DNA from 3 places in the Bacillus sp. ISL-77 genome. Region 2 is predicted to be linked to each of the others. Evidence: predicted binding sites of a transcription regulator. Region 2 holds the regulator's gene; each other region holds the start of a gene.
The links. Region 2 encodes LexA, which represses DNA repair genes until DNA is damaged. Its sites were predicted from a motif close to CGAACATATGTTCG; they were not measured.
Positions count from the first base shown of each region.

Region 1: the regulator LexA is predicted to act here: its motif matches at 5,986-5,999, upstream of recA (recombinase RecA).
Region 3: the regulator LexA is predicted to act here: its motif matches at 4,581-4,594, upstream of J7E77_RS04385 (YolD-like family protein).

Region 1 covers NZ_JAGGQY010000031.1:71,611-82,259, forward strand. Annotated here, with positions in the region: gene J7E77_RS11620 (2-oxoacid:acceptor oxidoreductase subunit alpha) at 1-1,149, opposite strand, end outside; gene spoVS (stage V sporulation protein SpoVS) at 1,644-1,904, opposite strand; gene J7E77_RS11630 (TIGR00282 family metallophosphoesterase) at 2,047-2,844, opposite strand; gene rny (ribonuclease Y) at 2,954-4,513, opposite strand; gene recA (recombinase RecA) at 4,837-5,880, opposite strand; gene J7E77_RS11645 (competence/damage-inducible protein A) at 6,147-7,400, opposite strand; gene pgsA (CDP-diacylglycerol--glycerol-3-phosphate 3-phosphatidyltransferase) at 7,439-8,023, opposite strand; gene J7E77_RS11655 (helix-turn-helix domain-containing protein) at 8,075-8,974, opposite strand; gene J7E77_RS11660 (DUF3388 domain-containing protein) at 8,996-9,787, opposite strand; gene J7E77_RS11665 (DUF3243 domain-containing protein) at 9,952-10,209, opposite strand; gene ymfI (elongation factor P 5-aminopentanone reductase) at 10,288-10,649, opposite strand, start outside.
Region 2 covers NZ_JAGGQY010000041.1:13,935-24,583, forward strand. Annotated here, with positions in the region: gene tkt (transketolase) at 1-549, opposite strand, end outside; gene J7E77_RS17390 (DUF896 domain-containing protein) at 728-958, opposite strand; gene J7E77_RS17395 (YneB family resolvase-like protein) at 1,036-1,683, opposite strand; gene yneA (cell division suppressor protein YneA) at 1,696-2,019, opposite strand; gene lexA (transcriptional repressor LexA) at 2,177-2,800, shown strand; gene J7E77_RS17410 (hypothetical protein) at 3,687-3,941, opposite strand; gene glnA (type I glutamate--ammonia ligase) at 4,352-5,686, opposite strand; gene J7E77_RS17420 (MerR family transcriptional regulator) at 5,724-6,125, opposite strand; gene J7E77_RS17425 (methionine gamma-lyase family protein) at 6,249-7,520, opposite strand; gene hflX (GTPase HflX) at 7,535-8,794, opposite strand; gene J7E77_RS17435 (trimeric intracellular cation channel family protein) at 8,992-9,597, shown strand; gene spoVK (stage V sporulation protein K) at 9,652-10,599, opposite strand.
Region 3 covers NZ_JAGGQY010000012.1:3,443-14,091, forward strand. Annotated here, with positions in the region: partial or broken gene J7E77_RS31075 (YncE family protein) at 1-211, shown strand, start outside; gene J7E77_RS04365 (polysaccharide deacetylase family protein) at 509-1,513, opposite strand; gene J7E77_RS04370 (hypothetical protein) at 2,105-2,320, shown strand; gene J7E77_RS04375 (F510_1955 family glycosylhydrolase) at 2,380-3,309, opposite strand; gene J7E77_RS04380 (response regulator transcription factor) at 3,436-3,822, opposite strand; gene J7E77_RS04385 (YolD-like family protein) at 4,203-4,541, opposite strand; gene J7E77_RS04390 (amino acid permease) at 4,967-6,352, opposite strand; gene J7E77_RS04395 (NAD-dependent succinate-semialdehyde dehydrogenase) at 6,444-7,826, opposite strand; gene J7E77_RS04400 (aminotransferase family protein) at 7,845-9,188, opposite strand; gene J7E77_RS04405 (sigma-54 interaction domain-containing protein) at 9,333-10,649, opposite strand, start outside.

The DNA.
Region 1 (10,649 bases), on a different contig from region 2:
TTCAACCTTGTCATAATTTAATGGTTCAACCGTTTGTTTACCCAAGGATAATTGTAGGTCAGATAAAATAATGACTGGACATTGATATTCTTCTGCTAAATTGAATGCTTCAGCTGTATCATAGAATGCTTCTTCAACAGTGCTTGGAGCCATTACAATTTTCGGAATTTCACCATGTGTTCCATAAATCATCGCCATAAGGTCTGATTGTTCTTGTTTTGTTGGTAATCCTGTTGATGGACCGCCACGTTGCGTGTCAACAATTACTAGTGGCGTTTCAGTAATACCTGATAGGCCAATTGCTTCCATTTTTAAAGATAATCCTGGACCTGCTGAAGCAGTAATTGTACGAACACCGCCGTAGTTTGCTCCAATTGCCATTGTACATGCAGCAATTTCATCTTCGGTTTGAATTACAGTACCACCTAGTGCAGGTAGCTTTTTAATCAAATATTCCATTATTTCAGAAGCTGGTGTAATTGGGTAGGCTGCCATAAAACGGCATCCGCCTGCAATAGCTCCAAGAGCAATAGCGTCATTTCCAATCATGAACATCCGCTTTTTGCCATCAGCCTTTTCAAGCTCCATTGTTTGGGTGCCCACTGCAAGATTTTCCTTCATTTTATCAAAGCCAGCTTTGATCGCATCCATATTTTTTGCAACTACTTGGTCGCCTTTTTTACCAAAAATCTCGCGAACTACTACTTCAAATACATGAATATCTAAGTCTAATACAGCAGAAGTTGCACCAATTGCAACCATGTTTTTCATTAGAGAAGTTCCGAGCTCTGTCGCAATTTCAGTAAATGGAACCGCATACAATGTAGCTTCAGTATCTTCCGGCTTCTTTGGATTGAATTTTGCATCAGCAAGGATTACTCCATTACTGTGTAATTCTTTGTAGTTTACATCAATAGTTTCCTGGTCAAATGCTACAAGGATATCTAAGTCATCAGAAATAGAACGAACTTCTGTAGTACTAACTCTGATTTTATTGTTGGTATGACCACCTTTAATACGTGAAGAAAAGTGACGATAACCATACAAGTAATATCCCAGGCGATTCAGTGCAATAGCAAAGATTTCCCCAGTACTTTCAATACCTTCCCCTTGTTGTCCTCCAACTTTCCATGAAAGTTGATTGATCATGACTTACACCCCTTTGGATATGTAAAAATAAGTAGTTTTGATGATCCATTTATTATTTTAGCACTATTCCGAGTAAATCACTAGAAATTAGCCCATTTTATATAAAAAGACTAATAAAAAGGAGAAAGGATATGTACTAAACGCTTACAATTCTAGACCTATGAACTAAAAATTGCAACCCTTTAAAGCGAAATAATGTCTAAAATATGAATATTTTTTTATTATTTGAAATATACTTGCTTTCTACAAGATTACAAATAAAAAAACATGATTTATCCGCATTATACGGCGTTTTGCAATATTAATTCAAGCTATGCACATTCATGATTTGAATTTTAAAAATTATTAAAGGTTATGGTAGAATAATACTTTAATAAGTAAATATCATTTAATACCAATTAGTGAGAAATAAAACCTAAAAAATACCTGCTTGAAAACAAGCAGGTAAAGGTAAATGTCCTTTTGTTTGGTCTCCTATAAATAGTCTATCTCTTTCAACGTGGTTCTACAATTAGCTTGATAGCTGTGCGTTCTTCCCCGTCAATTAAAATATCGGTAAACGCAGGGATACAGATTAAATCAACTCCGCTAGGTGCTACAAATCCTCGAGCAATCGCTACTGCCTTTACGGCTTGATTCAATGCACCCGCCCCAATTGCCTGTATTTCCGCTGCACCTCTTTCACGCAGAACCCCGGCAAGCGCACCAGCTACAGAATTAGGATTAGATTTTGCTGAAACTTTTAATATATCCATTTCTAGCTCCTCCTTAGAAAATCCCGATCCCGCATGAGCAGTTTCATGAACAAATCAGGTTATAACATTCCACTGCTACTATATTCATTTGTCAAAAAACATATTCCGGCTTGGACAAAAAAAGAGCAAATGAAATTTGCTCTTAAGAGTAAAACGGATGGTCATCATTTATTAAAATGGGCTGTATCTTTTTTGTTAAGCCTGTTTTACGATCTAGTTCAATCATAACTGCACTTAACTGAATTCTTCCTGCGGTTGCCACTTCAAACCGGACTGGCAGACTGGTTAGGAACCTTTTAAGGACTGCTTCTCTCTCCACCCCTAAAATGCCATCATACGGCCCTGTCATCCCTACATCAGATAAATATCCTGTGCCTCCCGGTAAAACCCGGTTATCGGCCGTTTGAACATGTGTATGTGTCCCCACAACGGCAGAGACCCTTCCATCTAAATACCAACCCATTGCCTGTTTCTCACTTGTTACTTCCGCATGAAAATCCACAAAAATATATGGGGTTCTCTCCCTGGCAATTTCAACTAATTCGTCAGCTTTCTTAAAAGGACAATCCAATGGAGCCATAAAGGTTCGACCCTGCAGATTAATAACGGCAACTTCTAAATCATTGACTTTAAAAAATGCCATACCCTTCCCTGGTGTTCCTTCTGGAAAATTTGCTGGTCTAACCATATTTTTTGCAGTACCGATAAATTCAAAAATTTCACGATTATCCCATGAGTGATTACCTAGTGTTACTGCCTGTGCCCCATACCCTAAGAATTCACGATAGATTTTTTCAGTAATCCCCTTGCCTCCTGCTGCATTCTCCCCATTGATAATAGTAAAATTAGGACGATATTTTTCTTTTAATTTTGGCAAATATTCCTTTACCATGTCCCGGCCTGGTGAACCGACGACATCACCGATAAAAAGTAGATTCATTTTTGTTCCTTTCGTTAAAAAAATAGTTATTGTATAAATTGTATCACATTCAGGCATTATTTAATCGGATTAGTTGCTGCAAAAAATAAAGCGGTGCATGCGCACCGCTTTATTTTGCGTATTCAACAGCCCGTGTCTCACGAATAACTGTCACTTTAATATGACCTGGATAATCAAGCTCTTCTTCAATGCGCTTACGAATATCGCGTGCTAATCGATGAGCAGCAAGATCATCAACTGAATCCGGTCTAACTATAATACGTACCTCTCGACCTGCTTGAATGGCAAAGGATTTCTCTACACCTTCATAGGATTCCGAAATCTCCTCTAACTTTTCAAGACGGCGAATATAGTTTTCAAGCGTCTCACTACGTGCACCTGGTCTTGCAGCTGATAAGGCATCTGCTGCTGCAACTAAAACGGCTATGATAGATGTTGCCTCTGTATCCCCATGATGGGAAGCAATACTATTGATTACTACCGGATGTTCCTTGTATTTGGTTGCAAGTTCAACACCAATTTCAACATGGCTGCCTTCTACTTCATGGTCGATGGCTTTCCCAATATCATGAAGCAAGCCCGCACGACGTGCCAAAGTTTCATCTTGGCCAAGTTCAGCAGCAAGTAAACCAGACAGTTGCGCAACTTCCATTGAATGCTTTAATACGTTTTGCCCGTAACTAGTACGGAATTTTAAGCGACCAAGAATTTTGATCAGATCTGGATGGAGTCCATGAACACCCACTTCAAAGGTGGTTTGCTCACCCACTTCACGGATATACTCATCTACTTCGCGACGTGATTTTTCTACCATTTCCTCAATTCGTGCTGGATGGATCCGCCCGTCTTGGACCAATTTCTCCAGTGCTAAGCGAGCCGTTTCGCGACGAATAGGATCAAAACCTGATAGAATGACAGCTTCAGGAGTATCATCAATGATTAAATCAATTCCTGTTAACGTTTCAAGCGTACGAATATTTCTTCCTTCACGGCCAATAATACGGCCCTTCATTTCGTCATTTGGCAGGTTGACGACAGAGACAGTCGTTTCCGCAACATGGTCAGCAGCGCAACGCTGGATTGCTAACGAAAGTATTTCCTTTGCTTTCTTGTCGGCTTCCTCTTTTGCACGATTTTCGCTTTCCTTGATCATTATCGCAGTGTCATGGGTAAGTTCCTGCTCCATTCGATCAATAATGATTGTTTTTGCTTCCTCGCGCGTTAAGCTCGATATTCGTTCGAGTTCAGTTTGTTGTTTTCGTACTAACTCGTCCACTTTGCTTTCCATCTCTTCAATATGCTGTTGTCTTTGGTTTAGAGAATCATCCTTCTTTTCTAAAAGATTTTCACGCTTGTTTAACGTTTCCTCTTTTCGATCTAAATTCTCTTCTCTTTGCAGTAAACGGTTTTCTTGTTTTTGCATTTCATTTCTTCGTTCACGAACCTCACGCTCTGCTTCAGTCCGAAGCTTGTGAATTTCATCCTTTGCTTCTAGCAAAGCTTCCTTTTTCAATGAATCAGCATCACGTTTAGCATCTTCAAGAATCTGCTCTGCAGCATTCTTTGCACCTGCTACTTTTGCATCAGCAATGGATTTATGAACAAAATAGCCAACAACGGCACCGACGATAAGGCCAAGCAAAATGGAGATGATTGTAATTGGTTCCATCGTTACACCTCCTCTTGCTATGAACTTTTGTTACATTTTTCAAGTGTCGGCATGTACATTGTTTAGACTCAACATACAGCAAGCACCAAGGCTTTTTTCGAATTGTAATAATACCAAAAATGTAAAATATACATGTTAATTGTAAAGGTGGGAATATTCATTGTCAAGGCTTAGTCCTATTGGCTTTTTGAAATATTTAGAATAGGACATCATTTATTCATCCTAAAGGCTGAAATCCATTGTATTTTAACAAATAAAACTTTGTATAAAAATAACATTATGTAAAAAATGAGCAAAACCATAAATAGCTTTGCTCATCTACATTAGTCTATTAATTCAAATTGTTCATCATCGTCTTTCTCAGTGACAAATTTTTCACCATCTAAACCATAATGTTCACGGATTTTCCCTTGAATTTCGAGGCGAACATCTGGATTTTCCTTCAAGTATAGCTTTGCATTTTCACGGCCTTGACCTAATCTTTCAGAATTATAGGAGTACCATGACCCGCTCTTTTCAACAATATCTAATTCTGCGCCTAGATCAATGATTTCGCCTTCTTTAGAAATCCCTTCACCATACATGATATCTACTTCAGCCGTACGGAAAGGAGGAGCAACTTTATTCTTAACTATTTTTATCTTCGTCTTATTACCTACAATATCATTTCCCTGCTTTAACGCCTCTGCACGACGAACTTCAATACGGACAGTGGAATAGAATTTCAATGCACGTCCACCTGGTGTTGTCTCGGGGTTTCCAAACATAACGCCAATTTTTTCGCGAACTTGGTTAATAAAGATGGCGATGGTCTTCGATTTATTGATGGCTCCAGATAATTTACGTAGGGCTTGCGACATCAAACGAGCCTGTAAGCCCATGTGAGAATCTCCCATTTCGCCTTCAATTTCTGCTTTTGGAACTAATGCTGCTACTGAGTCGACTACAATAATATCAATTGCACCACTTCGTACTAATGCTTCTGCGATTTCAAGCGCTTGTTCACCCGTATCTGGCTGTGATAGCAATAACTCATCAATGTTAACACCTAATTTTTGGGCATACGCTGGGTCAAGGGCATGTTCAGCATCTATAAATGCTGCTTGTCCGCCATTTGCTTGGACTTCAGCAATCGCATGCAAAGCAACCGTAGTTTTACCTGAGCTCTCAGGACCATAAACTTCGATAATACGCCCTCTAGGATATCCACCCACTCCAAGTGCTGCATCAAGTGCTAACGAGCCACTCGGACTCGTTAAAATCCTCGTATCTGTTTTCTCTCCCATTTTCATGACAGAACCTTTACCAAATTGCTTTTCTATTTGCTTTAACGCCATTTCTAAGGCCGCTTTACGATCATTACTCACGAATCTTTTCCTCCCTTATATAAACACAAGCAAATTGCTATAATCTATTAAATTAATTCCTATTAATAATATAACCGCTTTTCGGATATTTGTCGAGTTAAAAAACGAACATTCATTCGTTTATTTTCAAAACAAAATCGTTGTAAAAAAAGGAAATTCCCCCTGACTTTTGTATCATTTTGCATTTTTAGAAGTCCGAAAAGGATAATTTCGTCTATTGTCAGACTTTTTTCTAATCCTAGTTTATTCAAAAAAGTCACAGAACGCTAATTAGCATTCTGTGACTCTTTTAAAATTCGAATGAGAAAATAGCAGCCAAATTTCACTGCACGGCTTCGGTTCGCTTCCCTTGTTCCGCCAAGGGTGATCTTTTCTACAATTGTCGGCCTTCCCTTAATTGCAATCCCTATATAAATTGCACCAACTGGCTTGCCTTCAAGTTCTTCAGGACCAGCAACACCCGTAAAACTAATCCCAATATCGGTTTTAAATACCTTTGAAGCATTTTCGGCCAGCTCTCTAGCACATTGTTCACTTACCGCACCATGAGTTTTAAGCGTTTCTTCCTGTACATGTAATAGTTTTTGTTTCACTTCATTTGAATAACAAACTACACCACCGTAAAACACTGAACTTGCACCTGAAATTGATGTTAACTCTTGCTGGAATAGTCCTCCTGTTAAACTCTCAGCGGCAGTAATCGTTAAGTTTCTTTCTTTTAAAGATTTCATTACTTCTATCAAAAGTGACGTATTATCATAGCCATATAAAAATGCACCAAGACGCTGATTTATCGTCTTTTCTAGTTCATCCAGCATAGCCTGTGCTGCATTTTCGTCCACATGTTTTGCTGTCAGTCGTAAAGTAACCTCCCCATCTCCCGCGAGCGGGGCTATCGTTGGATTGCTTTGCGCATCAATTAAATCAATAATTTCTGTTTCCAGAGCTGCTTCTCCAATTCCAAAAAACCTTAACACCCTTGAGACAATTTTCTCGTTGGACTTGTTTCTTGTAGAAAGAGCCTGGGACCCATACTGGAGAAACATCGGTTCCATTTCCTTTGGCGGGCCAGGCAGCAGCATATACGTATGACCGCCGGATTCTACAACCATGCCCGGCGCCATCCCATGATCATTTGGGAGAATGTGAGATCCTGCTAATACGAGTGCCTGCTTTCGATTATTTTCTGTCATGACCCGATTGGTCCGCTTAAAAAAAAGTTCAATCGATGCTAACGCCGTTTCATCGATAACGAGTTCTTTACCAAGCTGACGAGCAATCGTTTCCTTCGTCAAATCATCCTTTGTAGGCCCAAGCCCGCCAGAAAATATTATAATCTCTGCACGCTTTTGGGCTATTTCAATTGCAGACTTTAGCCTGTCAGGATTATCACCAACAACTGTATGAAAATAGACATTAATACCAAGCCCAGCTAATTGCTGAGACAAAAATCTCGCATTCGTATTCACAATTTGACCGAGCAATAACTCCGAACCAACTGCAATAATCTCAGCATTCATAGCAATACATCTTCCTTTACAACATAGTAGAATTAAGTTTACTTTGAATTTTTAAGGACATGACTATTTTTTGCAAAATAATCCCAGCCAGACCAGATAGTAAAAATTAAAGCCACCCATAATGACACTATATCAAAACGGAATGGTATCATTGCAAAAATTATATTATGTAATAAAAGCGATGATATCGCGACAATTTGCGCCCATGTTTTAATTTTGCCGAGCATATTAGCCGCAACAACTTCGCCTTCCCCTGCAAGCAAGAGGCGTAAACCTGTTACTGCAAACTCCCTGCTAATAATAATAATAACTAACCATGAAGGTGCATAAACATCATTCAGTTCAACTAAAACGATAAGTGCAGCCGATACGAGTAATTTGTCAGCTAATGGGTCAAGAAATTTCCCCATATTAGTGACAAGGTTATATTTACGGGCATAATGTCCGTCAACCCAGTCAGTTGCAGAGGCTAAAATGAAGATCAATGCACCGACAAAATGGGTAACTGGAAGGACGGCCCCAAGAAGTTGCATGTCGCCCCATTTAAAAGGAGCAAGCATAATAATCAAAAATATTGGAATTAATAATATTCTTGATACCGTTATTCTATTCGGAATATTCATAGTTTTCCTCCGTTTATTTATTAAAAGTGAAAAATAGTCATCTACAGATGACTATTCGTCTTTCAGAACATATTGAATCGTTATGTTCTGAACATTCGCAGTCGCTGGGACTGCATACTCAAGCTTTTGGTCATTCACATAAATTTCAGTGTCAGCAGCATTTCCAACCCTGATCACAGCCATACTTTCTGCTGATAAATCTTCTGTCTGGCTCTCAGTTGAACCTGTTTTTAGTGTTCCTTGAAAAAAGGATTTCCCTTTCCCATTTTTAATACTAACCCAGGTTTGACCTTTAGAAACCAACTTCACAATAAATTTATCTGCATTTTTTAATTCATAGGTTGAATTCCTGCCGCTGCTTTGAACTGCTGTAATTTCTTGTTTAGGTGTTTCTTCTACCGTTGTTTGTTCCTCTTCCTGTACTGTATTATCCTTCTGTTCCTCATTTACTTTCTGATTATCTTTATCATCTGCTTTTTCTTTATCAAGATTCTTCGATGTAACAATTTTAACGGGTTCATTCTGCTTACTAATTGATTCATTTGAATTTCCAGCAGCATGATTCGATATAAAGTAATATACAAGGCTTGCTGCCCCAATTACAAAAACACCGATTAATACCTTTGGCAGAATATCAAATATTTTGGAATTACCTTCAGTAATTGTTTTGTGTGTTTTCACTCTAGACAATTGCTGGGGTAAGTCATCATTATAGGTAGCAGGAATTTCGCCTTTATAGGTTTCAAAGATTTCATCAGGATTGAGGCTTAAAGCCTCTGCATACTGTTTAATAAATGCACGCACGTAGAAATTTCCAGGCATGCTCGCATAATTACCTTCTTCAATACCAATTAAATACCGCTTTTGAATTTTGGTCATGGATTGGACATCATCCAAGCTTAATCCTTTAGCTAATCGGGCTTCTTTTAGTCGATTCCCTAATTCAGTCAACTGTTAACACCTTCCAATTTATTAAAAATCAAAATCACCAAAATCTGATCCCGAGAACATGTTATGCTGATCAACGACTTCATATGTAATCTCTTCTTCCGCGTCATTCCTAAGCTCAATAATATAATCAAAATCATCGAGTGTGTATTCTGAGTTTTGTACAAAGACATCAGGGTGCTCGATTACTTTTACTGACGGCAGACGCATGATTTCTCTGACAAGCTGCCAATGACGTTCATTTGCTCGTTTTGTTGATACTATTCCATCAAGAATAAATAGATTATTTTCGTTGTACTCATCTTCAATTAATTGATTGCGGATTGTTTGTTTTAACAGTGTCGATGAAACAAATAACCAACGTTTATTTGCACAAACACTCGCTGCAACTAATGATTCTGTTTTACCTACCCGTGGCATTCCACGAATACCAATCAGTTTATGTCCCTCCTGCTTAAATAATTCTGCCATAAAATCAACTAATAAGCCAAGTTCATTCCTTACAAAGCGAAAGGTTTTTTTATCATCAGCATCTCTTTGAATATAGCGGCCATGTCTAACTGCAAGCCTGTCACGCAGTTTTGGTTCCCTAAGTTTAATTAGTTTTATTGTGTCCATAGTATGTAAAATTGACTCTAGTCGTTTAATTTGATCATCGTCTTTTGCTAAAATGAGCAAACCACGTCTTCCTTCATCCACACCATTAATCGTCACAATATTAATAGAAAGCATACCCAATAGGGATGAAATGTCACCCAATAGCCCTGGACGGTTCTTTTGAATCTCATATTCTAAATACCATTCTTTTTTCACGATATAAACCTCCTATAAAGAAGTTTCGACACTTTTCTGCATTTCCTCATCTAACCCCTATAATAAATGATTTTGGATGAAGATGAAAGTAAAAACACAGATATTCGTTTCTTTAATGGAGTTTATAGATTTATACATACAAAAAGAGAGGAGAAACCTCCTCTCTTTTAGCGGGCGCCATTATTTTGAATCAATTTAACCATGATATTTGCAATAGCTTGTTGTTCTTCTTTATCAGCAACAGACCAAAGATCAGCAAGAATTCTTTCTTGCTCGTTTTTTGGCTCTACTTGGCTTGATAAATAATCACCAATTTGAAAGGCAAGATTACTAACTGCTCCCTCACTCATACCTTCATTTTGTGCATGGTGAAGACGATCAGCAAGAAAGTCCTCCCACTGTTTCCAGTTATCTAAAACAGACATTGTTTTCCCTCCTTTAAATTAGTACAAGTTTATTTTGCGATGAAGTGAAGGGAACTATACATGAATAACTTGTGAATTTTATGTATACCAGCCACCATTTAACGAAAGGACTTGCCCGGTCATATAGGAAGATTCATCTGAGAGCAAGAAAGCGACACTCCTCGCTATTTCTTCTGGCTGACCAAGTCTTCCCATAGGTATCTCATAAGAAATCTGGTCCACCTCTTCTTGTGAAAAACTTTCCATCATTGGTGTCGCGATCGCACCAGGGGCGATCGCATTAACGCGAATGCCATTCAATGCTAATTCTTTACTTAATGCCTTTACGAAGGCAATTTGTGCACCCTTTGCGGTAGAATAGGCCACTTCACAGGCCGCACCTGTTTGACCCCAAATGGATGTAATCACGACAATGTTCCCTTTACCTTTAACAAGTAATT
Region 2 (10,649 bases):
AAGGACTACCAATCGCCCTAATTTCAAGTGTCCTGCTAGCGACGCTGCCTCAGCAGATACACCCTCCATCAAATCTCCATCTCCACAGATACTGTATGTAAAATGGTTCACAAGTTCATATTTATCTTTATTATAAACACTTGCAACATGGCGTTCTGCCATTGCCATTCCTACTGCCATTGCAATCCCCTGTCCAAGTGGACCAGTAGTTGCTTCAACACCTTCAGTGTGGCCATACTCTGGGTGTCCAGGCGTTTTAGAGCCCCATTGGCGGAATTGCTTTAAGTCATCCATTGATAAGTTGAAACCAGACAAGTGAAGCATGCTGTATAACAACGCTGAACCATGACCTGCTGACAAGACAAAACGATCTCGGTTAAACCACTGTGGATTCTTTGGATTTTGGTTCAAGAAACGCGTCCATAAAGTATAGGTCATTGGCGCTGCACCCATCGGCATTCCTGGATGTCCTGAGTTTGCTTTTTCGATCGCATCAATGGAAAGCGTTCGAATGGAGGTAACAGATAAATCATCAATAGTATTAAACATGAATTACATCCTTTCCTAATCACAAGGTTACTTTATACATTTCAATTTTATATTGCTACCGTTTTTTATTCAACAAATAGCATAATAATAAGAAACAAAAATCACTATTTTTTTTATTTTTACACAAAAATAGTCAGTATATGTAAAATAGGAATACAAAAAATGTATTCCTGAACTTTTAGTGAAGTGTATTTTTTTTCCTAGCCTTGATTTTTTCCGGTGTAACGTCATTTCCTTCCGGATCAATAAACTTGGTGTTGGTAAGGGTATCAAGCATATTCGAACGAAAAGTAGCCAAATATTCACTTCTTAATTTAGTTTGCTCTTTCGCTTCTGTTTCAGTCAATCCCGTTGCTTTTGCTTTTCGTGCCAGCTCATTAATTCTAGCCATCTTTTCTTTTGAAAGCATTCAAAGACCTTCCTTTCAAACTATTTACATGACACCTGATTTTACTAAAAAAAAAACCTAATGACAAGGCAAAAGGTCTACTCTTCTTGTGATTCAATATATTCCTGGAATCTTCTATGAACCGTGGCTTTAGAAATGTTATAGCCAAAACCTCTAAGTGTAGCAGCTATTTCTGAAAAAATTAATCCATTTTTTCTTAACCGGACAATTTCTCCAATTGGAACTTCAATTTTCTCTCGTCCAGAGGATTCTCCGAGATTTTTTAAGTTTTTTTCTGGTTTATATCCATTCTGGACTGCTCGCTTCATTCCACGTTTGATTTTTGCATTATGTAGTTTACGTTGGTACTCTTCAACCATACTTACGATGTTCAAAACCATGGAATCCGATTCTGAAAGCTGTAATTCTCCACTATGGGAGATACTATAAAGTTTAATATTTTCTTTTAAAATGCAATGCAAGAGCGCAATTTTGGCGTTACCTCTACCGAGTCGTGTTTCATCCTGAATTAAGAGGGCTTGTACATGCTTTTCTCTAATTCGTTCTAATAATTGAAAAATCCCCTCACGATTAAAATCATAGCCACTAGCCTTTTCTTTAATTACCCTATCAATCTCAAAGTGATAGGTGTTAGCTAGTTGCGTTAATTCCTCTTCCTGACGCTTTAACGAAGATTCTTGTGTTTCCTTATTTGTGCTGACACGGCAGTATATAATTGCTTTCATAAAAGTTCCTTTCTATTCACTAACGGCGCTAGCAAATTCATTCGTAGATGAGACTTCTTTACTCACCGGAATGATAATTTCTTCACCTGGAAATATTTGATCATCATCTAATTCATTATGCTTTTTTATCCAAGCAACAAACTCCTTGTTTGATAATGAATGTTGACCCGAAAATTGATCAGAGATTTTCCATAGTGAATCTCCTTCTGTGATTGTAACCTTTAAAAAATTATCTTGCGCGTTGGAATGATGTTGGAATGATAATATGATTGAAAGTGAACAACTTAAAATAATAAGAGTAATAGCATAGGAGTATTTGTTCCATAATTTTTTCATAAATAACACCTCTATAAGAATGTATGTTCGATTTATTATTTTCATTATAAATCGAACATTTGTTTGTTGTCAACCATATTTTCGAACTTATGTTTGTATAAAAAATACGAACATGTTATAATAAAGTCAACATTAACCAGGCGAGGTGGATTTTATCATGGCTAAAATATCAAAGAGGCAGCAAGATATCTTAGACTTCATTAAAAGTGAGGTTAAGAGTAAAGGATATCCCCCTTCAGTAAGGGAAATTGGAGAAGCGGTTGGACTCGCATCCAGTTCTACTGTTCACGGACATCTAGCAAGATTGGAAAGCAAAGGACTTATTAGACGGGATCCCACAAAACCAAGAGCAATTGAAATATTAGAAGCAGATGTTGCTGCACATATACCAAGAAATACAGTTGTCAATGTTCCAGTGGTTGGGAAAGTAACGGCAGGACTCCCAATTACAGCGATTGAAAATGTGGAAGAGTATTTTCCGCTTCCAGAAAGTCTTGCACCTGCAGATGAACAAGTTTTCATGTTAGAAATCATGGGTGAGAGTATGATAGAAGCTGGGATCCTAGACGGGGACTATGTAATTGTGAAACAGCAGCCAACCGCTAATAACGGGGATATTGTTGTAGCAATGACCGAGGAAGATGAAGCCACCTGTAAAAGATTTTTCAAAGAAAAAGATTACATACGCCTGCAGCCGGAAAATTCTACAATGGACCCTATTATATTAAGGAATGTTTCGATTTTAGGTAAAGTTATTGGGGTTTACCGACATATTCATTAAGTTTAAGAGAGTTGGCATATACGTGCCGACTCTTTTTTTGTTGTGCTAATCAACCTAAAGCTGAAGGAATTACAGAATCCGGGGTAGAGTGGGTCTACGCGATCTTTCTAGAAGAATCTCTACGAGTTGGGGCACGTAGTGACGGCCTACGTTACCGTTCCAGAAGAATCTCTACGAGTTGGGGCACGTAGAGGGGGCCTACGTTACCGTTCTAGATGAATTTCTACGAGTTGGGGCACGTAGAGAGGGCCTACGTGACCGTTCTAGATGAATTTCTACGAGTTGGGGCACGTAGAGACGACCTACGTGACCTTTCCAGAACAATTTCACAGAGTTGGGGCACGTAGAGACGACCTACGTGACCGTTCCAGAAGAATCTCTACGAGTTGGGGCACGTAGTGACGGCCTATGTGTCCGTTCTAGATGAATCTCTACGAGTTGGGGCACGTAGTGACGGCCTACGTGACCGTTCTAGATGAATCTCTACGAGTTGGGGCACGTAGATGGAGCCTACGTGACCGTTCCAGAACAATTTCACAGAGTTGGGGCACGTAGTGACGGCCTACGTGACCGTTCCAGAAGAATTCCTACGAGTTGGGTCACGTAGAGACGACCTACGTGACCTTTCCAGTACAATTTCACAGAGTTGAGGCACGTAGAGACGACCTACGTGACCTTTCCGGAAGAATTCCTACGAGTTGGGTCACGTAGAGGGGTCCTACGTGACCGTTCCAGTACAATTTCACAGAGTTGGGGCGCGTAGTGGCTTTCCTACGGGACCGTTCAAAAGGAATAACAATGAGGTCGTGTACTGTTGTCTCTATGACAGATGAGCTTCATTAATACTCAAACTAAAAAGGAGCAGCCATAAGCCACTCCTTTAATCCTATTTCGCTATTCTTGCTTGTATTTCAGATAGTTTCACCTTAAAAAGCACTTTATATACTTTCGTGTCCCCTTCGTTAAAACTGGAATGTGTAACATACGTTCCTTTCAACGTCTTGCGCTGTTCATCAAATAGAAAACATTCCTGACCTTTTGTTCCTGATTCTATCAAACTTAAAATAAGGTCAGGCTTCTTATACGTCTTTTCTCGTAGAATTTCTTGGGTTAGAGCATTACAAATTTGCAGTTTATACAATTTAGAGCACCTCCCAAATGTTTACAACTTAAGCATATATTATTTAGGATTAAGTAAACCGTAAAAATTGTGAATTTTTAAAGAACATCAAGCACCTCTTCCTTTCTATTCTATTCCTATTAATTTTATTTAGAATGATCGAGGATGCTTAATTGGAAAAAGAGCCATCGTAGGTATTGACGTCCGAAGTCGTTGAGAAAGAGCAATTTGGGTCGATAATCTGGGCTATTGACGACCGAACCTATTGAGAAAGACCAATTGGGTCGTCAATCAGGCTTATTGGCTACCGTAATTGTTTTAATGGAACAAACCGGGTAGCCAATGGGATGGCATTATTCACTGAGAGAATCTAAGAAAAGAAGCGCGACATAGAAAAACCCTGACGCTAGGCGCCAGGGCTTTAGATGAGATTAATACATGCTCATATATTGATCGCGTTCCCATTGGTGAACGACTGTGCGGAACATATCCCACTCGATTTCTTTTGCTTCAACAAAGTGTTCCATAATGTGCTCGCCAAGACCTGACACAATTACTTCGTCAGATTTTAGTTGATCTAATGCTTGAGCTAATGTTGCAGGAAGATCGACGATACCTTCTTCGATTCTCTCTTCTTTGCTCATTACATAGATGTTTCTGTCAACTGGTGCCGGCGGAGTTAACTTGTTTTTAATTCCGTCTAAGCCAGCCTTAAGAAGTACAGCCATTGCAAGGTATGGATTAGCAGACGGGTCTACACTTCTTACTTCCACACGTGTACTTAATCCACGAGAAGCAGGAATACGAATTAATGGTGAACGGTTTCTAGCTGACCAAGCCACATAGCATGGTGCTTCATAGCCAGGAACAAGACGCTTATAAGAGTTTACAGTTGGGTTTGTTACCGCTGTAAAGGCTGGTGCATGCTTTAGAATTCCAGCGATAAATTGACGAGCATGATCACTCATTTCTAGATCACCCGATGGTTCGTAGAATGAATTAACTCCATCCTTAAACAATGAAAGATTCATGTGCATTCCAGATCCATTGACACCATACAATGGTTTTGGCATGAATGTTGCGTGCAAACCATGTTTACGTGCAATTGTTTTTACAACTAGCTTGAACGTTTGAATTTGGTCACAAGCTGTTAGTGCATCTGCATATTTAAAATCGATTTCATGCTGACCTGGTGCTACTTCATGGTGGGAAGCTTCGATTTCAAAGCCCATTTCTTCTAATTCAAGCACGATATCGCGGCGGCAGTTTTCGCCAAGGTCGATAGGGGCTAAATCAAAATATCCGCCTTTATCGTTTAGGTCTAATGATGGTTCTCCTTGTTCATCTAATTTAAATAAGAAGAATTCCGGTTCAGGCCCTAAGTTAAAGCTAGTGAATCCAAGGTCTTCCATTTCTTTTAATACTCTTCTTAAGTTATTACGAGGATCACCTTCAAATGGTTTTCCTTCAGGAGTATAAATATCACAAATTAAGCGGGCAACTTTCCCTTTTTCTGCAGTCCACGGGAAAACAACCCAAGTGTTAAGATCAGGATATAGTAACATATCAGATTCTTCAATCCGTACAAAACCTTCAATTGAAGAACCGTCAAACATCATTTTGTTATCAAGTGCTTTTTCTAATTGGCTAATTGGAATCTCCACGTTTTTGATAGTTCCAAGGATGTCTGTGAATTGCAAACGAATAAATTTCACGTTTTCTTCGACCGCTAATCTTTTAATATCTTCTCTTGAATACTTTGCCATTTTCTTACCTCCTATTTTTTAAAAAGAGACTTCCACATTAATGAAAGAATCTTGACATATCTCCTTGACGTAAAGAGGATCGATTGTTTCGACCTAAATGCATCATTTCGTTGCGTAGCAGCTTTCTAAGCTGTTCATCTGTTAATTCGCGCTTAGTCTTTTCTGTTTGTTGTTCAAGAATGTTTGATTGTTGCTCTTTTACTAGGAACAATTGTTTAATGCCAGCCATATTGACACCTTGATCAATTAAATCCTTAATTTCTAGAAGCCTATCAATATCATTTAAACAATATAGACGCCTATTCCCCTCGGTTCTTGCCGGAGAAATCAATTGGTGTTCTTCGTAGTAACGAATTTGCCTGGCTGTAAGTTCCGTTAGTTGCATGACTGTTCCGATCGGAAACAGTGGCATGGAACGGCGAATTTCCTGGCCACTCATCTAATTCCTCCTCCCCTCGGGTTACTTATATTACTATTATATTTTTTGTTAGAAAAGTTGTCAATGATATGTTAGATTTTCTCACATTAAAATTTTTAAAATTATTGACATTTAGCTGTTCTCCTAAAACAATTCGATTAATCCTTTATCCGTTAAGTGGTCTATGGCCAGACAAACAGCCATCTTTACGTGTGCATATGTTAAACCGCCTTGTACATAGGCAACATATGGTGGTCTAATCGGTCCATCTGCAGTGAGTTCAATGCTCGCCCCCTGAATAAAAGTACCTGCTGCCATAATCACATCGTCTTCATACCCAGGCATATAGCTGGCATGGGGTGTAACATAAGAATTAATCGGTGATGCGAATTGAATGGCCTGACAAAAAGCAATCATTTTATCTCGGTCATCAAACTGGACAGACTGAATTAAGTCCGTTCTTTTAGCATTCCATTTCGGAGAAGAATTCATTCCTAATTTCTCCAACATCGCAGCTGTGAAAACGGCCCCTTTTAATGCTTGGCCAACCACATGGGGGGCAAGAAAAAAGCCTTGATACATTTCTTGAAGACTATAGAGGGACGCTCCTGCTTCGGCTCCTATCCCTGGTGAAGTCATTCGATATGAACATGCCTCCACCCACTGTTTTTTACCAACAATATAGCCGCCAGTCTTCACAATCCCGCCGCCTGGATTTTTGATAAGCGATCCTGCAATTAAGTCCGCACCGACATGACAAGGCTCGGTCTCCTCAACAAATTCCCCATAGCAATTATCTACAAATACGACCACATCCTGTTTAATTTCTTTGACAAACGTGATCATTTCTGCAATTTCTGCAATCGTAAATGATGGTCTTGTGGCATAGCCCTTGGAACGCTGAATGCCAATCATTTTTGTATTCGGTTTTATTTTCTGTGCGACAGCCTCCCAATCAATTCCACCTTGATTCGTCAGAGCTACACTATCATAGGAAATTCCAAACTCCTTTAATGAGCCAACCCCGTTCCCACGAAGTCCAACAATTTCTTCGAGCGTATCATAGGGTTTGCCCGTTATATATAGAAGTTCATCCCCAGGTCGAAGAACGCCAAATAAGGCAATGGAAATGGCATGTGTGCCTGAGATTATTTGCGGACGAACAAGTCCTGCTTCTCCCCCAAAGACGTCTGCATAGACCATTTCTAGAGTATCCCTGCCATGATCGTCATAGCCATACCCGGTCGACGGATTAAAATGTGAATCACTCACTCTTTTGTTTTGAAAGCTTTTTAATACCCGAAATTGATTTGATTCGATTCTATTGTCTATTTCTTTATGTACTTTAGCGATTTGTTGTTCAACTTCCTCTACCATCGGTTGAAGCTTTTCCCCATTTTTTAACTGTTGAAACATGTTGTAACTCCTATCTATATTGTGAATTTCTGTAATTGTCCTGTTATTTGATGATCCTGAAGTGTATATCCTTTGCATCGATAGAATTGATCTTCTTCATCAAACACAAGCTCTCTTAATATTGTCTCATTTTTTAATAAAGAAAGCAGCTTTCCTTCTGTGGACGGAATCTGAACTTCGTAAGAATCCATCATTTCCATAACAACCTTCTCCATTTGCTGCTTCAAGGCTTGACGGTCCTCTTTATCAAATGCACTAATAAATGCGGTTGGTGTATCTGCGGTTGGGACAAAATCTGAATGCTGAATATCTTTTTTATTATATACTGTTATTTGCGGGATATCTTTAACTTCTAAGTCTTCAAGCAGCTTTTTAACTGTTTTTTCGTGATGAAAATAATCTGGGTTGGACATATCGACCACATGAAGAAGTAAATCAGCTTCCTTAACTTCCTCAAGCGTCGATCGAAATGCAGCAATAAGTGTTGTCGGTAAATCTTGTATAAACCCAACCGTATCAGTAATCAAGGCTAGGAAACCACTGGGTAAAATCAATTTTCGTGTCATTGGATCTAGTGTTGCAAACAATTGATTTTCCTCGTACGATTCTGCTTCGGATAAACGATTGAAAAGACTGGATTTACCGGCATTGGTATAACCGACAATCGCGACCTGAAAGGTTTTATTTTTCTTTCTTCTTTCTCTGTATCGATCCCTGTGCTGAACGATGACAGAAAGTTGGGTTTTAATTTCATCGATTCTGCGGCGGATATGCCGGCGGTCTGATTCTAACTTTGTTTCACCAGGTCCTCTTGTTCCGATCCCAGCCCCCAAACGGGATAATGCTGTTCCCTGACCCGCAAGACGAGGAAGCATGTATTGCAATTGGGCAAGTTCAACCTGTAATTTACCTTCTTTGGAGCGAGCTCTTTGTGCAAAAATGTCTAAGATGAGCTGGGTTCTGTCGATTATACGAGCATTTAGGTCCGTAGAGAGATTTCTTTTTTGACTTGGTGAAAGCTCGTCATTAAAAATGACTATATCTGCCTCCAGTTCATCCACCAGGACATTAAGTTCCTCCACTTTCCCTTTACCTATATAGGTAGCTGGGTGGCGCCGGTCCCTTTTTTGAACGACTGACATCAATACTTCACCCTGAGCGGTTTCTGTTAGTGCACCTAACTCTTCCATTGAATAATGAAAGCGCAAATCAGTATCACCATTGGTCTGACAGCCAACGAGGATCGCCTTCTCTTTCGTGTCTTTTTGTTCCATAAGGCATCGTTCCTTCCGTAATCTTCTATCTCCTATCATAACAAAAAAAGGTTGTATACTCTAATTTGCCCAACATTAGAAAAAACTTATTGTAATTTCCTCACATCTTGATATAATCTTACTGTTTTCTAATAACATTTTTATTACTATTTTCATAGAGTTAAATAAAATAAAGATTTCAAGGAGAATTCGGATAGATGACATGGGAAGTTTTAAGTATGATTGGAACAATCGCCTTCGCCGTTAGCGGGGCCATTGTTGCGATGGAAGAGGAATATGATATTTTTGGCGTATACATTTTAGGTATTGTCACCGCTTTTGGCGGTGGGGCGATTCGAAACCTATTAATCGGTGTACCTGTATCAGCACTTTGGGAACAAGGGTTATTTTTTCAAATTGCCTTATTATCCATAACTGCTGTGTTTTTATTTCCAAGCAACCTTTTAAAACACTGGCAAAAATGGGGGAACCTATTTGATGCGATTGGCCTTTCAGCCTTTGCCATCCAAGGTGCTCTTTACGCCGTTAAAATGAATCACCCGCTTAGTGCAGTTATTGTTGCAGCGGTGCTAACCGGAATCGGCGGCGGGATTATTCGTGATTTATTGGCAGGAAGAAAACCAATCGTCTTACGATCGGAAATCTATGCAATTTGGGCGATATTGACAGGCTTATTTATCGGACTTAAGATCGTGACGCATTCTTGGGAATTGTATTCTCTCTTTTTCCTTGTGACGGTTTTACGCGTCCTTTCCTATACCTTTGATTGGAAGCTGCCGATACGTAAATTTGAGGCCAATTAATGACTAATCCAAATAGAAACGACAGATTGCTTAGAATCTGCCGTTTTTTTGTCTCTAATCTTCTTCAAACACAAGATCATTACTTCTAATTGTCATTAATTCATGCCTGTCATAACTATTTAACATGAGCAGCCTCATGGCCTGGGCGCGGATCGATTTTTCAATGATATTTCGTACATACCTTCCATTTGAAAAACTATTTGGACTTAATACCGCTTTAACCCATATTAAATGTTCTTTTAACTTTTTTTCCGCCTCATGGCTAAACGTGTATTCTCTTTCGATTAACATCCTCGCCGAAATTTCCATTAATTGATTTATATTGTAGTCAGGAAAATCAATAACTAACGGAAAGCGTGAATGGAGCCCAGGATTAAGGGTCAAGAAATACTCCATTTCACGGGAATATCCAGCAAGGATAAGAATAAACTCATGCTGCTTATCTTCCATATGCTTAACCAGTGTATCGATTGCTTCTTTGCCGAAATCCTTCTCACCGCCGCGCCCCAATGAGTAAGCCTCATCGATGAACAAAATTCCCCCTTGGGCCTTCTTGATTAAATCCCTTGTCTTCTGTGCTGTATGACCAATATACTCCCCCACGAGGTCCGCACGTTCCGCCTCAATTAAGTGTCCTTTTGTTAAAACGCTCATTTTTTGAAATAACTTACCTATTAATCTAGCGACTGTCGTTTTACCTGTTCCAGGATTTCCTTTAAACATCATATGGAGGGCTTGTTTTCTTGCTTTTAAACCCATTTCCTCACGTTTTTTATTCACGTAAATCCATGCATAAATTTCCTTTATCATCTTTTTCATTTCTTCCATGCCAACAAGAGCCCCTAACTCCTCTTCAATTTCCTTTAGAGCCGAATGCTCAGGTGGAATGTCCTTTGGAACCACCTGAAAGTCAGGTAACTCTTTTGTCATCGTTTTCCCTATTTGTGAATTGAGAACTACTCTTATTTGGCCGTTACTTTTCATTCTGATGGGTTGGTCCAAAGCTTTCACCTCTCATTTTTACCAACAGTTTATATGATGAGTTTTTATGG
Region 3 (10,649 bases), on a different contig from region 2:
AACAAAGATTGATTTAAAATCGAAACAAGTGGTGGCAACTATTGAGACAGGTAAAGGTTCACATGGAGTCGTTACGAGCCCAGATAGTAAATTTATATATATAACGAATATGTTTGAAGATACTGTAACTGTCATTGACAACTCCCAAAATAAAGTCCTAAAAACTATAAAAGTTGGTAAAACACCTAACGGAATTAGTATCATGCCTTAATATTTTTTCAATTGAACAAAAGATTAAGAATGGAAGCATAAACAATCAATTACTGTTTAATGAATCTTTCCTCAGATTATAATAATGACTTAAGCCCACGGTAATCGTGGGCTTTTTTAGTTATCTCTATATTAAAAACCTATAAAGTTTGCTCATTAATTTATATATTAAATATGAAAAAAACGAAAAAAAGTAATTCAATCACAGTATATTGGATTGTTTTTAATATAAAATACATTAAAAAATATTTAACTACTTGGTTAGTATTTCAAAGCTGTAGGTATTTTGTCTTTTTGACTAACTTTTAATTCTAAATTGGTAAGGGGTCATTCTGCTATCGATTGCTTTACATTCATAGCCTTGTTTACTTAAATAATCAAGCAGCTGCGGCAAATGGGCAAGTGTTTCATTTCTTTCATGTAACAGAATAACGATTGGACCTTCGTGGTTTGCCATTCTATTTAATTGCTTAATCACACTGTTGACATACCGTGCGTCTTTATAATCCCAGTCCCTACTGTCAATATTCCAATCCCACATTGAATACCCATTATCATTAACAGCTTTTCTATATTCAGCCGTCATATCCGGTACACTGCCATAAGGCGTTCTCATGATATAGGAATCGACATCAGTTATTTCTTTTAACGTGTTACGGTTCTGGGTTAATTCAGCGATAACAGAATTTGCCGATGCATAAAAAAGTTTCTGATCATGTGATACACCATGTAGTCCAACTGTCTCTCCGGACTGAACCATCAGTTTTGCTGCATCAGGGTATCTGCGAATATTTCCGTCAATCATAAAGAATGTCGCTTTGTAATGATATTTCTCTAGAAGTGCGATGATGTCACCAGAGAAAGCCGCCGGACCATCATCAAATGTTAAGTAAACGGTTTTTTTGGAGCCGGGTTGTGTATTATTTTGGCCAGGCTGCGTTGCATTGGATTCCTTATTTGGTTGTGGAGTCCCATTTTCCTTTGCGGGAGGTTGTGCCGAGGTAGTATCAGTAGTAGTAGTTTCTGCCACCTTATTAGGCTCTCGTTCTTGCTTATTTCTCAAAAACATAGCTTCATCCTGTTGCTTTAGCATCAGTTCTTTTTCAAGTTTTATATCTTTTCTGTCCCGTACAATTGATTCAGAGGTTGGATTTTTTGTCAGTACATTTTTTTGGTGATTAATAGGTCCGCTTGTAGCTTTTGCCTTAAAATAATTACTCACAAAAACCCCTGCAAACAAGAACCCAATAACAATTATGGCAATTAAAGTCCCTTTCTTCCACCCGCTCTTTAGATTCCCCATTGTTCATTCCCTCTTTGTTGGTTTTTTATTTTATTTTTCTTCCTCCATTATAGACGAAATTCAGCGGATAATTTTGCCAATCTATTAAAATATTACAATTAAATTAAAATAATTAGAGATTAATAGGAGAATTCGACAACGCATTTCATCAAAACCTTCACAGGAAGGAAGTTGAAACTTTTCACCAACATATTATACCAATAATATCCCAATTAGGGAGAAAAGAGGTAAAAATTTCATCGGAAATTTCAAAAAAGTGGACAGGCAATTTTGGCTAGAACTAACATAGATATCATTGCACGAGATTTTTCATATATAGACGGAATTCCTCTTATTTTTGTGATGGAGGTGAGATATGTGTCAGGTGGGCAAAAAGCTCTTTTTTAAATCTTATCGATACTTATTCCTAATTTCGGAATCAGGGGCAATCTGATATTAAAATGACAATTAACATCCTTACGGACGTAACCAGTTGTTGAAAAGTAGTAAGTTCGAGTTCATCGTTATCACTCATATACTTAGCGATTGTTACTAATTCATTGTGCTTAGAGCCAAAATTCAAATATCTAATGCTGAGAGTGAAAAGTTACGATGGAATATGTAAAAAAAATAAAAATTGCCGTTAACTCTGGAATAGCTATTGTTGGTGTAACTAGTATTGTACCTAAATCTAGCTTATCGATAGCAGATTTTATATCTTGTGCTGATTACGGACTTTATCAATCGAAGCATCAAGGAAGAAATAAAGTATCTGTTTATCCTTTCAATGAACTTTTATCCACTGAAAAAGCAGCGATATCTAGTTGATAATGATTTACACCCCAAAAGTTAGAGTGAAAATCTAACTTTTGGGTGTATTTTTATCGTTATTTTAACTTTCCAGATGTAATTATTTGCTCCCAATTTCCCCCGCCATCTTTTGTTTCATACAAAGAGGTTGAAAATGTGGATACCGCAATTTGTTTTTCGTCCTTTTGATTTACTGATATTGAAGAAGCAGCATCCTGGCCAAGATCTAAACCTATACTCTTCCAAGATTGCCCTCCATCCTGAGAAATCATTACTCCTGAAACCATATTGTTCATTGAGTATGCAATTATATCTTTTCCATTAGGCATAAGTGTCATGGCTGTGATAAGACGGGTATCATCAAAAATTTCCCAATTTGCTCCACCATCTTTTGATATCATAACTCCATTTTCAGTTCCCGCCAGCAAGGTATTTTTATCTTTCGGGAGAACCAGTAGGGAGTGAACTTTCATAAGGTCACTTGGTAATCCTTTTGGTTCTACCTTAGTCCATTTTTTTCCACCATCTAAACTTTTATAAATCCCAGCACCATATTGTCCGGTACCCATATCATTAAGTCCATAAATAACGTTTGGATCGTGATGATATGTTGTTAAAGTATGGAAGTCGATTTTACCAACATACTCTACCTCTTTCCAATGCAGCCCTTTATCTTTACTGATTAAAACTCCCATTGGGTTTGGATATTCAGAATCTGTACCAGGGTGTCCACTTGTCATCATTGTTCCATCTGAACGCAAATGGAATCCCATAAAGTCATCATTGGAAGAACCAACTTTATTCCAAGTTTCTCCTACATTTTTTGTCGAGAAAAGTCCTTCATGAGTTGCTATATAGGTTGTCCCATCGTTAGAAACACCTACCCCATGAATATCTTCAATCTTTTTCCCGCTTTTTACTGATGTAACCTTGGACTCCTCTTTTGAGCTACAAGCGGAAAGAATTAAACTCAAAGACAAAACTGATAATACAAATACCTTTTTCACTACTCCACCTCAAACAGTCTTATTTTCTTTAAAACAAAGCTATATTGCTTATGTGAATAATCTATCAAAAAAATATCGAGAAAGTATGCATTTTTCATTATTGTCATCAATTGGTCAACTATCATTTCATATATAATTCATTTGACGAATATTGTGACCGTCTTCAATTAGATTTTCGATATGAAATAATAACTGTTCTTCGTTTATAGGTTTTGTTAAATGACCATTAGCTCCGTTTTCAACACTACTTATTATGTCAGGAAACTGGTCTCTAGCAGTTAACATAACAATGGGGACATTAGAGAATGTGCGTATCTCCTTTACAGTTTCCCAACCGTTTGTTTCCGGCATCATCACATCCATTAATACGGGCTCAACAGCGTGTTTCTTTAGATATTGTATAGCCTTTGTTCCGCTGTTAACAGAATAGCAATGAAAACCATGTGGATGAAGATATAGCTTTAATAACTGAAGCATTCGTTCCTGATCATCTACTAAAAGTATCTTACTCATACAGGCTCCTTCTTTCCTAAACTAGCTATTATCATTAGGTTGTTTAACGTAAACATTATAAAAGAGTGTAGAAAGTAATAATTTTCTTTGAATCCTTATGAACAAGCATTACAGTTACTATTAACCAACTCCTACATTAAAAATCGTTTCCCACAGGAAACGATTTTACATTATTCCCTAAATACTAATGGCATTGACAATTATCTCCGTTACAAGAGCAATCCGACGAGCAAGAAGGACATTTCCCAATCATTTTTCACTCCACCTTTAACCAAACTTTAGATTTATTGCTAACCAGGTGATCTCGCGAATAGTGTGCCAGAGATGGCAACTTCATTATTAATCCCTCTACCGCCTTTAACAATATCTATAATAACCCCCTAATCTACAACAACAACCCCGACCACATCTTTAAATTCCACCTGCTCGAATTCCCTTGGCTTCACCTCTATCCGAAGCTGATGCGTAATTGGATCAATGTAATGTATACGGCCAATAATGTCAGCCGTAAAACCTTCGTCCCAAACTGAAAACTTTGCTTTTAGATTATATTCCATTGCGTAACAGATACGCCGGTCGAACTCCTCCGCCTCGTAATCATCTATTATTGGCTTCACTATTCGTTCCTGATCCTTATACATGGCGCGAGTCATTTCGAATCCTAACGGCATAAAAGATGCAGGCTGCCATTTAATTTTACCGCGGTCACGAATAGCCATTTCGGTCACCTCCTTCGTTGTCATCACCAATATTATACACAAACAAGTGTTCTGTATCATAAAAAAAATAAAAAACGCCTGGTTAGGCGTCAAAAACTGCTCTATTTAACTAACGCATGAGTTAGTTGAAGTACTTTCTTCCATACTATGTTTAAAGAATATAATTTTTTATGGACTGCTCTTCCAAATGCTCCATAACTTCCTAATCAAGATTGTTCCCTTTTGGTAACATTTTAATTTCCAATTGTCTCAAAGTAACCCTTTAACCAATATATCCATGACTAAAAAATCTAATTTGCTTCAGGTGAAATTAAGGATAATTATTTAAGTTGGTCGAGTTTTTGGAATTTTTAAAACTACCGTGTAAATAAATGAATGGGGATCAGATACCTTTACAAAAAGTACATGATCCCTGATTTTATTTGCTAAACTGCAGATTTTTTTGTTTTTACCGAATTTACTGCTTCGTTTTTCTTTTTTAAGATAAAATATGAAACTATAACCAAGGCTGTTATTAATAATGTTAAGAATAACTGTGAGCGCATTGAATCGATGAATGCCATGGATACAAGGATGACTAGTATACTTGCAATTGTGAAGTATGTCAGGCCTGGAAACAGCCACATTTTCATTTCCAGCTTCTCTCCGTTTGCTTCCATTCGTTTTCGAAGCACAATGTGAGAAATGGCAATTGCTAAATACACAATGAGTGCAATGGCACCTGATGCATTGATCAGAAACAGAAACATTTTATCAGGCGAAACGAAATTAAAGATCGCACAAACGTAGGAGACGATTGTTCCAATCCAAACAGCACGAGTAGGTACACCTTGTTTGTTCAGCTTAAGGAATGCGCGAGGTGCATCTCCTCTTTGAGCGAGTGAAAAAATCATCCTGGAATTTGTATACAGAGCTGAATTCAAACAAGAAAGCACCGATGTAAGGACAACAAGGTTCATAATGAATGCCGCACCTGGAATTCCGATCATATCGAGCATAGTTACATATGGACTTTTCAGAGCTGTCGTTGAATCCCATGGCAGCAATGTGACAAGAATGGCAACAGAACCAATATAAAAAATAAGAATACGCCAAACGACACTTTTAATGGCTATTTTTATTGTTTTCTTCGGATCTTCTGACTCACCAGCTGCAATAGCTGCAATTTCAGCACCGAAGTAGGCAAAAATAACTGTCGCTACTCCAAGGAAAATGGAGCTTACTCCATTAGGCGAAAAACCTCCTTTGCCAAAAAGATTAGAGGTCCCTGGTGACTCCACTCCGGGGAAAATATCCAGAATAATAGATAATCCAATTCCCATAAAGATGGTAATGGCTACAATTTTAATGAGTGCAAACCAATACTCAAATTCTCCGAACGATTTGACTGAGAATACGTTTGTAAGCGTTAATAAAAATGTCAAGATAAGACTCCAGGTCCAAATCGGAATAGATGGCATCCATTCATGGGCAATTGCCCCGCCTGCAACGGCTTCAATAGCAATAACAATTACCCAGAAAAACCAATAGAGCCAGCCAATTGTGTAGCCAGCCCAAGGTCCGATCGCTTCCCGAGCGTATGTAGCAAATGAACCGCTATCCGGATTACGAGCAGACATTTCACCCAGCATCCGCATAAGAAACACAACAAGCAAACCTGCAAAAGCATAAGACATCACAGCACTAGGGCCTGTTGTATTAATAACTGTACCTGCTCCTACAAATAGTCCAGCACCTATGATGCCGCCTAGAGAAATCATCGTTATATGCCTTGTTTTCAATTGTTTCTGAAGTCCCTCTTTATTTTCCAATATTCTTTCGCCTCCTTGATAGTAGTCGCTTTACCAACTTTGATCAGTGTCTGTACCATGAAATGAATAACAGGAACAGACACCGCCACGATTATAGCCCGATTGAGATGTATTTCACTTCCAAGTATTCTTCAATGCCAATGTGGCTGCCTTCTCGTCCCAATCCGCTTTGCTTCATGCCGCCGAATGGAGCTTGAGCTACAGATGGAAGTGCATCATTCAATCCTACAATGCCGTACTCCAATTGCTCTGTAATCGTAAACGCTTGGCTCAGATTTTCTGTGTACACATAAGCAGCCAAACCGTATGGTGTGTCGTTCGCTCGTTTTATAACCTCTTCAGCTGTTTTAAATAGAGCGATTGGAGCAAGCGGCCCAAATGTTTCTTCGTTCATGCACAGCATGTCGTCAGTAGCACCTGTAATAACTGCTGGCTGCATGAAGAACCCTTTGCTGCTTTGCAGTGCGTCCCCTCCGTATACCAGAGTCCCGCCTTTCGAGATTGCATCATTAAGATGTTTTTTCACTTTTTCAACTGCGTTCTTATCGATGAGTGGCCCTACATCTGTTCCTTCTTCTAAACCATTTCCTACCTTTAATTTGGATACTGCTTCAACAAACATTACACTAAAAGATTCAGCAATGCTTTCGTGCACGTAAACACGGTTTGTACAGACACACGTTTGGCCCGCGTTGCGGTATTTAGAAGCGAGCAGCCCTTGTACGGCTTTCTGTATGTCTGCATCAGCCATTATGATAAATGGAGCATGACCGCCTAATTCAAGTGATATTTTTTTTACCGTGTTAGCCGCTTTTCTCATCAATAGCTTTCCTACTTCAGTAGATCCAGTAAACGAGATTTTGCGTACTCTTGTATCTTCCATCCATGCATCACCGATTTCCGACGCATCGCCAGCCACAACTTGCAGCACACCCTTTGGAATTCCAGCAACTTCAGCAAGCTCAGCTAATTTGATAGCTGTCAGAGGTGTTTGTTCTGCCGGTTTCACTACAGCTGTACAGCCTGAAGCAAGAGCAGGTGCTACTTTTCTCGTAATCATCGCAGCGGGGAAGTTCCATGGCGTAATTGCTGCAATAACTCCTACCGGCACCTTTTGCACCAAAATTCTTTTATCAGGATGAGATGCGGGAATGGTCTGCCCATAAATACGCTTTCCTTCCTCTGCAAACCATGATATGAAGCTATTTGCATAGGTAATCTCCCCGATCGCTTCTTTTAAAGGCTTTCCTTGTTCTTGAGTCATTAGCTTGGCAAGCTCTTCAGTCGATTGTTCAATTAACTGGTGCCACTTCATCAATAATTCACTGCGCTCCCCAGCCGTTTTTTTCGACCATGATTGAAAAGCTTCATATGCACGATCAACTGCTTCAATCGCTTCTTTACCTCCGCTGTAAGGTACAGTAGAAACTATTTCATTCGTTGCCGGATTTAAAACTTCGAAACTAGCATTCATGTAATCACTCCTCGTTGTTTACAGTGCGGAAGCTGCCGTTATTGTTTTTTCAACTGCCCAAATTGCTTCATTTAAAATATGGATAAGTTCGTTCATTTCGTCCTGATTAATAATAAGAGGCGGTGCAAATACAAGTGTGTCTTGCTTATCAAACACGACAGACCGACAAATCAACCCTCGTTTTGTCGCTTCTGTTACAATTTTTGGAGCGAGAGGCTCTTCAAACTTTTCCCTTGTTTCTTTGTTTTTAACAATTTCAACAGCACCCATTAACCCAAGCGCTCTTACGTCTCCTACAATGTTCCGCTTTGACTGCAGCTGCTTAAACCCTTCTAACAGCTCCTCACCCATAAGCCGTGCGTTTTCTATTAAGTTCTCACTCTCCAGAATTTCAAGGTTTTTCAATGCTACCGCACATGCCATAGGATGTCCGCTGTATGTGTAACCATGAAGTAAAGTCCCTTCAGAAAATTCTGACAAATCCTTGTGAATATCTTCAGAAATCATAACGCCGCCAAGCTGTGCATATCCGCTCGTTACCCCTTTTGCAAAGCACATCATATCAGGAGCGACACCATAATGATCCATACCAAAGTACTTTCCTGTTCTACCAAAACCAGTAATTACCTCATCTGTAATGAACAAAATACCGTACTCGTCACAGATTTTTCTTATTTCCTCGAAAAACCCTTTTGGGGCAATGTGCAGCCCGCCCGCGCCTTGTACCGGCTCTGCAATAAATGCGGCCACTGTTTCAGGGTTTTCTGATTCTATTTTTTCACGCAGTGCTACAGGGGAAAAATGGTCAACATAACAAAAGTCAGGTGCTAATGAATTTGTAAAATCCCTGAATGGTTTTAATCCTGTCGCACTCGTCGCACCCATAGCTACCCCATGATAGGACTTTGACCGTGAGATAATCTTCTTGCGCTCCGGCTGGCCTTTCAAAATCCAATAATGGCGCGCCAGCTTATAAGCCGTATCGTTGGATTCAGATCCGCCCGATGTAAAAAAGGTTGCGGTTAAATTTCCAGGTGCAATTTCAGCGAGCTTTGCAGCTAATTGGATGGCAGGCACATTGCTGTACGTCGCGAAACAGGAGCTATAACCGAGTGTTTTCATTTGGTCGTATGCTGTTTGAGCAATCTCCTCGCGGCCGTGACCGATATTTACATTCCAAAGTGAAGATAAGCCGTCAATTGCAGATCGCCCCTTAAGGTCATAAAGCCGGACACCTTTTCCTTCAGTAAAAATAAACTCCGGTCCGTTATCCTGTTGCTGTTTAATAGAAGTTGTTGGATGCAAGAAATGTTTTTTATCAAGATCAGCCAGCTGTAGATATTTGTCTTTCATAATAACCATCCTTATCTTGTCGTTTTTTAAGCGTTTACATATTTACAGTGCAATTTCTATGCCAACTATTAATCTATTGATAATGCCGCTTCCGAAGTTATTGTCAATTCATTATTGAATCGTCCTAGAGATAATTAATTCAATAAAGAATCATTAATTCATTTTTGAATTAATATTATACTTTTTCATACGCCGTACGACGGTAGGCTGGCTAAGTCCGAGGTATTCGGCCATTTCATAGGTTGATTTACATTTACGGAAAGCACGAAGCAGCCAGCTCTTTTCCACTGCTTCTAAAGACTCTTGCAGCGATGATGCTGGCAGTTCCCCTTTATTGTCCACATGTAATAACGATCGATTAACACTTTGCAAAAAAGGGAGATTTTCCACAGTGATTTTTTCGTGTTCAAGCGTAACCACTAACCGTTCTACCAGGTTTTCTAACTCTCTTACGTTCCCTGGCCAGTTATGGTTTAAGAATGCTTCAATTGCGGAAGAGTGAAATGTATTAGACTTCATGTATCTTTCATTGAACTTTTCTAAATAAAAATTCATCAAATGCAAAATGTCTTCTTTTCTATCCCGCAACGGAGGAATTTCAATTGGAACAACATTCAGCCTGTAAAAAAGATCCTCCCGAAACGCACCTTGCTTGACCATAAACCCAAGATCCCTGTTTGTTGCCGCTACTATTCTAAAATCTATGGTTCTGCATTTGTTCCCGCCCATTCTTGTAACCTTTTTTTCTTGCAGTACTTTTAGCAGTTTCACTTGAATAGAAAGCGGCAATTCACCCACTTCATCTAAAAACAAGGTCCCCTTATCAGCAAGCTCAATGAGGCCTATTTTCCCTTTGTTATTTGCTCCGGTAAACGCTCCCGCCTCATACCCGAACATTTCCGACTCGAACAAACTATGAGGTATAGCTCCGCAGTTCACTTCAATAAGCGGTGCATCTTTCCGGCTGCTGCCCTTATGCAGCGCTCTTGCAAAGAGCGTTTTTCCTGTCCCTGACTCACCTTCCAGCACAACCGTTGCATCACTGCGTGCCACCCGATTCACGAGTTCCCATACTCTTTTCATTCTTTGACTCTTAAAAACAACCCCACTTGAGGTTAAACTTTTATCACGCAGCAGTTCGATTTCTGTTTCATAAAACTTCATTTTCTGCTGCAGTTTCTCGTATTCACCTTTCAGTTCTTCGATTTCCGTTATATCGTAAGAAAAACTGATAACCCGAATGATATTATTTTTCTCGTCAAAAAGAGGGATACCGTGAGTCATGATTATTTTTCCGGTCCCTGTTTTTTGCATAAACCGGACAGGCTCCTTCTTTTTAATAACACTCAGTGACACCGAGGGATTAAATATCTTTTCCTTCTCCAGATCCTTAACCGATTTCCCTACCAGCTGCGCAGAAGCGATCCCGTACATTTCTTCACTTTTTTTAATAGCCCGTAAAATAATTCC